One region of the Scandinavium tedordense genome, then DNA from elsewhere that is predicted to be linked to it. Evidence: predicted binding sites of a transcription regulator. Region 1 holds the regulator's gene; each other region holds the start of a gene.
The links. The regulator LexA, encoded in region 1, represses DNA repair genes until DNA is damaged. The targets are predictions, from matches to a motif close to TNCTGTATGTACATACAGNA.

Region 2: the regulator LexA is predicted to act here: its motif matches at 1,917-1,936, upstream of sulA (SOS-induced cell division inhibitor SulA).
Region 3: the regulator LexA is predicted to act here: its motif matches at 1,732-1,751, upstream of MUU46_RS20045 (DinI-like family protein).

Annotation. Positions count from the first base shown of each region.
Region 1 is NZ_JALIGG010000047.1:74,250-77,528, forward strand. It holds gene dinF (MATE family efflux transporter DinF) at 1-1,295, opposite strand, end outside; gene lexA (transcriptional repressor LexA) at 1,435-2,043, opposite strand; gene MUU46_RS02555 (diacylglycerol kinase) at 2,153-2,521, opposite strand; gene plsB (glycerol-3-phosphate 1-O-acyltransferase PlsB) at 2,651-3,279, shown strand, end outside.
Region 2 is NZ_JALIGG010000057.1:690,824-694,102, reverse strand. It holds gene yccS (YccS family putative transporter) at 1-1,130, shown strand, start outside; gene MUU46_RS19220 (TfoX/Sxy family DNA transformation protein) at 1,111-1,740, opposite strand; gene sulA (SOS-induced cell division inhibitor SulA) at 1,958-2,455, shown strand; gene ompA (porin OmpA) at 2,812-3,279, shown strand, end outside.
Region 3 is NZ_JALIGG010000058.1:149,836-153,114, reverse strand. It holds gene MUU46_RS20065 (hypothetical protein) at 1-70, opposite strand, end outside; gene ymcF (cold shock small protein YmcF) at 144-338, opposite strand; gene cspE (transcription antiterminator/RNA stability regulator CspE) at 349-561, opposite strand; gene MUU46_RS23005 (YnfU family zinc-binding protein) at 871-1,041, shown strand; gene MUU46_RS20050 (outer membrane lipoprotein) at 1,159-1,590, opposite strand; gene MUU46_RS20045 (DinI-like family protein) at 1,789-2,031, shown strand; gene MUU46_RS20040 (bifunctional diguanylate cyclase/phosphodiesterase) at 2,039-3,279, opposite strand, start outside.

The DNA.
Region 1 (3,279 bases):
CAGTGACGTCGCCAAATCCATGCCAGAGACAGCCCGCGCAGCGCCAGGAATACCGCCAGCGCCAGCCACAATCCGTGATTGCCCAACACCGGCACCGTCAACAGCGTGAGGGCAAAACCGGCAGCCGCCACCGCCATGCTGTTACGCATTTCCGCCCCGCGCGTCGCACCGATAAACATGCCGTCGAGCAGATAACACCACACGCCGATCACCGGTAAAACCACCTGCCAGATGACGTAACGATCGGCCAGTTCGCGCAGCTGGGTAATCGATGTCAGCATGGCGACGATGTGCTCCCCCGCCACGGAATAAATCAGCGCAAAGGCCAGAGCAACAATTCCGGACTGACGGCAGGCCGCTTTCCAGACGTCCAACAGCTGGCTGTCATCCCGCGCGCCATAAGCCTGCCCGGAATGCGCTTCCACCGCATAAGCAAAACCATCCAGCGCGTAGGCGGTGAAGGTGAGCATCGTCATCAGCACCGCGTTCACGGCGACGATATCGCTGCCCAGTCGCGCGCCAAATACCGTGAGCGCACCAAAACAGAGCTGCAGCAGCAGCGAGCGCAACATGATGTCGCGATTCAACGCCAGCAGGCGGCGGATATTGCCGCGCCAGGCCTCTTTGAGCATATCCAGCGATATGCCACGCAGGTGAAGCACGCGCCGCACCATCAGCAAGCCAATGAAAAATGTCGCGTATTCGGAACATGCCGTCGCCAACGCAGCGCCCTGCACGTTCATATGCAGGCCCATCACCAACCATAAATCGAGCACGATGTTTAAGACATTGCCGACCACCAGCAAAATTACCGGCGCGCGCGCGTACTGAACACCGAGCAGCCAACCGAGCAGAACCAGGTTTGCCAGGGACGCAGGCGCGCTTAACCAACGGATTTCGAGGAAACGCCGCGCCTGTTCCAGTACGGCATCGCTGCCGCCGACAATATGCAGCGCCAAGTCAATCAGAGGGGTGCGGAGCACAACAATCACCAGGCCCGCTCCCAGCGCCAGCAGCAAGGGCTGCACCAGCGCGCGAGCCAGACGTACAGGGTCTTTAGCGCCGTAGGCTTGTGCGGTGAGGCCGGTGGTGCTCATGCGCAGGAATAACAACAGCATGAACAGGAAACTGGTCGCCATGGAACCGATCGCCACGCCGCCGAGATAAACAGGACTGTCAAGATGACCGATGACCGCCGTATCCACCAGACCCAACAGCGGCACGGTGATATTTGAGAAAATCATCGGCAGCGCGAGACGCCACAATGCCTTGTCTGCAGTGGTGAAGAGCGACATGAGAAAACCTGTGATTGTGAATGCGTAAAACGAAGTGGCGCCAGAATAGCGCCACTCTTCCCGTCAAAGATTACGTGGCTAATGTGCTGGCGCTGGACGCCTGAAAGCCATGTGAATTATTGAGGATTTCTAAAGCCCGTTACAGCCACTCGCCGTTGCGAATAACGCCAACTGCCAGCCCTTCGATGGAGAAGTTCTGCTGACGCAGATCGACCACAATCGGAGAAAACTCGCTATTTTCAGGTAACAGCTCAACAGTGCTGCCCTGTTTTTTCAGCCGCTTAACCGTCACTTCATCGTCGATACGGGCGACAACGACCTGACCGTTACGCACATCCTGCGTTTTGTGAACCGCGAGCAAATCACCGTCGAGAATACCGATATCACGCATCGACATTCCGCTGACGCGCAGCAGGAAATCGGCGCTCGGCTTGAACATCGCCGGGTCGACCTGGTAGTGGCCTTCAATATGCTGCTGTGCCAGCAGAGGTTCACCCGCCGCAACACGCCCGATCAGCGGGATACCGGTTTCTTCTTCTACCAGAAGACGAATGCCGCGTGAGGCACCGGAAACAATCTCGAGCACACCTTTACGTGCCAGCGCTTTCAAATGCTCTTCAGCCGCGTTCGGGGAACGGAACCCCAAGCGCTGCGCGATTTCCGCACGCGTTGGCGGCATGCCCGTCTGGCTGATGTGATCCCTGATGAGATCGAACACCTCTTGCTGCCTGGTCGTTAACGCTTTCATTCCGCCCCCTGGGTGTATATACAGTTATGCTGTGAGTATATACAGTTAATGGCGAATTTGGAACCGCAAAACGCACAAAAAACCAGACGTTTGCGTAATTCTGCGGGCGTTATCGATAATGCGACCACAGCAGCGTTACCCAGGTGAATAAGGCGATAGCAATTGCCAGAAACACCGCGGCAGAACCCATATCTTTTGCACGACCCGACAATTCGTGACGTTCCGTCCCGATGCGGTCAACCACCGCTTCAATCGCACTGTTGATAATTTCCACTATCATCACCAGAAGCACTGAGCCAATCAGTAACACTCGGGTGATGGCATCCACATCTAACCAACAGGCGAGAATGATGGCGACAACAGCAGCAACGCCTTCCTGGCGAAAAGCGGCTTCGTTTTGCCATGCAGCGCGAAATCCCTTCCAGGAGTAACCTGCTGCTTTGACGATTCGGGTTAACCCGGTGGTATCATTTGCCATCAAAAGAACCTTTTACATTATTTAGCATCAATGTCACTGCGCGCCTGACGCGGTAGAACAGATATTCTGTGCACTTTCTGTTATCCTTGCGGCGCATTTGCATGATTAACCAGAGGCTTTACATCGTTTATGTCTGGCTGGCCACGAATTTACTACAAATTACTGAATTTACCATTAAGCGTGCTGGTAAAAAGTAAGTCTATCCCGGCAAATCCTGCTGAGGAACTGGGACTCGATACCTCACGCCCTATTATGTACGTTCTGCCGTATAACTCGAAGGCAGATCTGCTGACTTTACGCGCCCAATGTCTGGCGCATGGTCTTCCGGATCCGCTGGAGCCGCTCGAAATCGACGGCACCGAGCTGCCGCGTTACGTGTTCATTCACGGCGGGCCGCGCGCATTTACGTATTACACGCCGAAAGAAGAGTCTATCAAGCTGTTCCACAATTATCTGGATTTGCATCGCAGCAACCCAGAGCTCGATGTGCAGATGGTACCGGTGTCCGTGATGTTTGGACGTTCCCCGGGCCGCGAAAAAGGCGAAGTAAACCCACCGCTGCGCATGATGAATGGCTTCCAGAAATTCTTTGCCGTGACTTGGCTCGGTCGCGACAGCTTCGTGCGTTTCTCACCGTCCGTTTCGCTGCGCCGCATGGCCACCGAGCACGGTACCGACAAAATTATTGCACAAAAGCTGGCACGTGTGGCACGAACTCACTTTGCCCGTCAGCGTTTGGCTGCCGTCGGCCCGCGTCT
Region 2 (3,279 bases), on a different contig from region 1:
ATAACCTTCACGCCATTGACGCGCAGCTGGCGACCATTGAGTCTGAGCAGCAGTTAGCCCTGCCACAGAGCGAGACCGAAACGCAGCTGGCCGATGACCGACTGCACGGGTTCAGCGATGTCTGGCTGCGACTGAGCCGCAACTTTTCCGCCGAGTCAGCCTTGTTCCGCCATGCGGTCAGGATGTCGCTGGTTCTCTGTGCGGGCTATGCGTTTATACAGTTCACCGGGATGAATCATGGCTACTGGATCCTGCTCACCAGCCTGTTCGTCTGCCAGCCGAACTATAATGCAACGCGCCACCGGCTGGCGCTTCGTGTTATCGGCACGCTGATAGGCGTGGCCATCGGCCTGCCGGTGCTGCTGCTGGTACCGTCAATTGAAGGACAGCTGTTACTGATTGTGCTCACCGGCGTACTGTTCTTCGCCTTCCGAAATATTCAGTACGCCCATGCAACGATGTTCATTACCCTGCTGGTCCTGCTGTGTTTCAATTTGCTTGGGGAAGGGTTTGAAGTCGCCCTTCCACGTATTATTGATACGCTTATCGGCTGTGCCATCGCGTGGGCGGCGGTCACCTTTATCTGGCCTGACTGGAAGTTCCGTAATCTGCCGACGGTAATGGCGAGGGCTGTTGATGCAAACTGCCGCTATCTGGATGCGATTCTGGAGCAATATCATCAGGGCCGCGATAACCGCCTGCCCTACCGCATTGCCCGCCGCGATGCACATAATCGTGATGCGGAACTGGCGTCCGTGGTCTCGAACATGTCTACCGAGCCGCGCGTGACCGCAGAAATGCGGGAAACGGCCTTCCGACTGCTTTGCCTGAATCATACCTTTACCAGCTATATTTCCGCGCTTGGAGCCCATCGGGAACAGTTAACCAACCCTGATATCCTGACGTTGCTGGATGATGCAGTTTGTTATGTTGACGACGCATTTCATCATTCACCGTCGGATGAAAAACGTGTGCAGGAGGCGCTGGCGGGCTTAATGGAACGGATCCATCACCTCGACCCCGGTTTAGAAAGTAAAGCTCCGCTAGTCCTCCAGCAGATTGGATTAATGGTAAGCCTGTTGCCAGAATTTTGTCGCCTGCAGCAGAAGGTTACCCCTCTTCGGGCATAGCGTTCTTTCTCTCCGTCAGCGTCTCTGCCCACTCAAGGAGATGCTGACGGCGGTGCAACGGTATGATGGCCGCATGCATACCGGTTATTGCGCCCTCCAGTGCGAAGAGCACATTGATACTTAAATCTTTCCGCATAGCACGCAGTCGATACCACGCCGCCGCCGCACCCAACTTTTGTAACGCGTCCAGATCGTGAATCCCCGCTTCCGTCAGCAGTAGCTCCAGTTGGAAGCTGATATTCGGCAGGTTACGCATTCGCTGTGGGTCGCTTCGACGCTGCTTCTCGTTTTGCGCTTCACGGAGTGACATCGCAGACATGTTCAATAACAGAGACTGATCCTGCCAAAGGTTTTCGTCGACCCAATAGTAATTCAGCGATATCGGGCGGCCACGCTTAACAAGTGTTAACAACCGCGGTGGGGTTGCCACATTATAGGTCGCACTTTGTTCACACACCCGGAGGTAAAGCTCGCCATGAGCCACCATGGCGAATACGGTGTCATCAATGGAAAGGCTATATCCCCCAAACAATGCGCGGTGATGAATTTTCCCCAGAGAAGACAAACATTCTTCACACTGATAGATCCTTTTAATTGATATTTTTCCCATGATTCTGTCCTGTAATCATGCAGTTAGATTAAAGGGTTTTGATAGCGGATCCGTTAATGAAGAACATAAGTAAGTTCAATTCCGGGGGCAAGAGGTTCTTATCCAGAGGCCCTTTTCTGTACAATATTTGCGAGGAGCTTTCAGAAAATGAAGTTGATCTTTCGTCTGACCAGGTATACTGTATATTCATACAGTAACCCACAGGGCGGGATTCACTATGTACACTTCAGGTTATGCAAATCGCACATCAATGGTTTCTGCAACTGCAGTCGACCATCCACAGCACAGTTCTACTGGGCTTATCAGCGAAGTGCTTTATCGTGAGGATCAGCCGATGATGACTCAATTGCTGCTGTTACCCCTTTTGCAGCAGCTTGGCCAGCAAGATCGCTGGCAGCTGTGGCTCACGCCGCAGCAGAAACTGAGTCGCCAGTGGGTTCAGGCATCGGGCCTTCCGCTGTCTAAAGTCATGCAAGTTAGCCAAATGTTGCCAGAAATGACGCTTGAATCTATGATTCGCGCACTTCGTACCGGGAACTATAGTGTTGTTATTGGCTGGGTTACCGAAGAGTTGAGCGAAGATGAACATCATCGACTCGCCATTGCAGCCGAAGAAGGTAACGCAATGGGCTTTATTATGCGTCCTGTCAGAACCACTTCCCTGCCGACGAGACAGTTTTCCGGCCTTAAAATTCACTCTAATTTGTATCATTGAGTAAAAATAGGATTATTCCTAGCATTTTTTTTGCCCTGTCTATAACCCGCTATTTTTCGCGGGTTAATTTAGGAAAATGCTTGTCTGGTGCGGTTCTCAGCATTTTGTTCGGCGCAAAAATCCAACATAAATGTTAAATATTGTGTATACAACTCTTTTTTTTTCATATGCCTGACAGAGTTCACACTTGTAAGTTTTCAAGTACGTTGTAGACTTTACATCGCCAGGGGTGATCGGCTTAAGCCACAGATTACGGCGTAGTTCCTGAATTAGGCTCCGCCCCCGGTGAAGGATTTAACCGTGAACTTCTAAATGGATATTCATGGCGATTTTTGGATGATAACGAGGCGCAAAAAATGAAAAAGACAGCTATCGCGATTGCAGTGGCACTGGCAGGCTTCGCTACTGTAGCGCAAGCCGCACCGAAAGATAACACCTGGTATGCTGGTGGTAAATTGGGCTGGTCTCAGTTCCATGATACTGGCTGGTATGACAGCTCCCTGAACAACAATGGTCCAACCCACGACAGCCAGCTCGGTGCAGGTGCGTTCGGTGGTTACCAGGTAAACCCGTATGTTGGTTTCGAAATGGGTTATGACTGGCTGGGCCGTATGCCTTATAAAGGCGACCAGGTTAACGGCGCATTCAAAGCTCAAGGCGTTCAGCTGACTGCTAAACTGGGTTACCCGGTAACCGACGATCTGGACGTTTACACTCGTCTGGGCGGCATGGTATGGCGCGCTGACTCCAGCAACAACGTAGGTGGCGATAACCACGACACCGGCGTTTCCCCAGTATTCGCTGGCGGCGTTGAGTGGGCAATG
Region 3 (3,279 bases), on a different contig from region 1:
ACTGTTCATCAGGCATTACGGAGACGACGGTAAGAGGTTCGGCGTTAAAAAACACGAGCACTTTTTTCATTCGTTCTCCGGATGGATGTAAGTCTGTCACCTGTCCTAATTAAAATAGTATTTATCTGATAACGTCGTGAATATTACTTTCTGATTTCAGTAATTGCGGAAACAGAAACAGGACGTTGCCAGGTGTAAATATTATCGGCGGTGATCATTGCTGATTTGCAAAAAATACATTTTGCACCGAACGGATTTTTTTCAGTAACATCGAAGGATGAAGTCCGATATTGCGAACCGTGGCAGCAAGGGCAGCGGAAGTGAATTGAGTCAGTAATAGTCAGGCCCTCAGCGTGGAACCACGTTGACAGCGGAAGGACCTTTAGGACCTGCTTCAACGGCGAATTCAACTTCTTGATTTTCATACAGAGTACGGAAATCGTTGCTCTGGATAGCAGAGAAATGTACGAAGACATCTTTGCTTCCGTCTTTTGGTGTAATAAAGCCGAAACCTTTTTCAGCATTAAACCATTTAACAATACCAGTCATTTGGTTAGACATGTTTTTTTACCTTTAATTATTATTTCGCCCGCAGGCAGTGTTGGTTTGAAAACCTGTTGTTTCTAAGAGGACTGAAGAAGGTACATCAAGGAGAAAAAATGATGAGGACGACTTAAGAGAACTGTTTCAGATAACGTGTATGTTCAAACCGATAGAGCATTAACGCATGATTAACTTTATTAAGCAAGGCTTATCTCAAAAGATTTGTCAGTGTCGGGAAAAGTCTGCTTTGTTAAAAATAAAAAAATGAATGAGGGCTTTTCGCGAACTATTGAGGTATTGTTTTGCGCCAACATATAAGGAATACACATGGCTGAACGTAAAAATCGTCAACTTCGCCCTTCCCAACCCGCGGAATGTTCATGTCCGAAATGTGCAAAGAAATCAATGCACAGCCCATCAAGAATCAAGAAAAATAGTCCTTTGCTCTGCCCTTATTGTGGCACGCTCTTTTCAGCGTCGCAGCTCGCTGCCAGGTAATTCGACACCTTACTGCTGAGGCACGCGCTGAGTGCATCACCCTGAGCGCTGTCAGGCAATAGGTATAAAAACGGGAACCCAAAGGTTCCCGTTTTTGTTATCTGCGGAGTAGCGCGGTTACACTGATTTATCGACCGTGGTGTCTGAGCCTTTGGTCAGGATGCGTACTTTGTCGCCTGGATTGAAAACAACCCCGCCGGTATACGACTGGACGACGTCGATAGTAGCCCCAGAGTCAGTTTTGATCAGCAAATCCACCTGCTGTGGCGCCTGCTGTGTGCTTTGGTGGTAGCGTGAAGCCCCCGACCCGGCAACTGCGCCAGCCACGGTCATTGCGGTTTTGCCCTTTCCTTTGCCGAACTGGTGACCAACAACGCCACCCAAGGCCCCGGCTGCAACGGTTCGTAATGGATGATACTGCCCGTTAGCCTCGCTGATGATACGGCTCTGCTGAACCACGCCGTACTCCACCAGAGTTTTGCTTCCTGCAAAACTGGACTGGCTGGCGAGAAACAGAAAACTGACTGCGATGAGTGCACTTTTTTTCATGATGGCCACTTTTTATCGTTTTAAACGTAGTCGCGATTCTGCCAGTCTCCGCATGTTTCCTCTAAGTCATTAATGCTACAGCACTCCCTGACTGGCTTTAACAGAACATACTTGTGCTTATCGCCGCCACTGCGGCCTTGACACTGAGTATCCATACAGTATAAAAGTGTACATCTAAACTGTACAAAGGAAGCAGTCATGTTCGTCGAACTGATTTATGACAAACGAAATTTCGCAGGCTTGCCTGGCGCGCAAGAAAAAATTCTGAATGAACTCACCCGTCGCGTTCAGCAGATTTTCCCGGAGGCAGACATTCGCGTTAAGCCAATGATGACGCTGCCGGCGATCAACACTGACGCCAGCAAGCATGAAAAGGAACAGATTAGCCGCGCCGTTCAGGAAATGTTCGAAGAAGCGGACATGTGGTTGGTCGACGAATAACGCGCCGTCAGCCTCGATTCACCGTTGCCGTAAAGTCATCGAAGGGAAGTGGTCTGGAGAAGTAGTACCCCTGCACCAGTTCACATCCCATTTCCTGTAGCTTCTCAACCATCTCCAGCGTCTCCATGCCCTCAGCCACCAGCGGCACGTTAAAGCTTTTGGCGAGCGTCAGCACCGACGAAACCACCGCCGCATTTTTTTCATTAGTCAGAATGTCAGAGACAAACGTCCTGTCGATTTTCAGGCAGTCGAAGGGGAAAGAGTGCAAATAAGAGAGGCTCGAATAGCCGGAACCGAAATCATCAATCGCCACACTCACGCCCAGGCGGCGCAAATACTTAAGCGTATCGACAATCTGATCGGTATGTTTCATCAGCGTACTTTCGGTGATTTCGACGCAAATGTTGCCGTTCATCAGTTCGTTCTCCTGAATACAGGTGAACAAATGCGAAGCAAAATCAGGCTGCTGCAGCTGCATTGCTGAAATATTGACGTGCAGTTTGAAGTTTTTCGGACCACCGCGCGCGATAAACTTCGCCAATTGCTTACAGGATTCAGCGATGACCCAACGCCCAATCGGAATGATCAGCCCCGACTCTTCCGCAAGGCTAATGAACTTGATCGGCGAGATAAACCCTTCGTCCGGCGTTTGCCAGCGAATCAGGCTCTCACCTTCATTGCAGCTATTCTGATTATCGAGATTAATGATCGGCTGCATTACGATATGGAATTCGTCGTTGGCGATAGCATGCTGTAATTTTTCATGCAGACGAATATTCTCCAGCCCCTGCTCCTGCATTTCCTGCACAAAGACCAACGACTCGCCATTGCCTATTTTTTCAGCGTGCTGCACGGCAATCCCGGAATTCAAGATCACTTCCGGCATGCGTTCCTGTGTCAGGTGACCAAAGAACACCCCAGAATTCCCGATAAAGCAGTAACGTTCAGTTTCAGCGTCTCCATCGGATTTAATATCAAGGAACAGTGACTGCAGAATATCCTCAAAGAACATCAAATCTTTTTGTTCATAAACCTCAGGGAATATCGCCAGAAAACTGCCATAGTCATCACGGCACAGCAGCGTCCCGTCAGGTAAGGTATTCTTCATTCGGCTAACAAAACTCCGCAGGAAGCGGCCGGAATACTCAAGCCCCATCACCCGGGAAATATTTGCGGCATTGCTCACGTGAATACGGGCAAGCAGGTTTCTACCTTCGTAGGACTCCAGCTTGCTGAGCATCCCGGCGC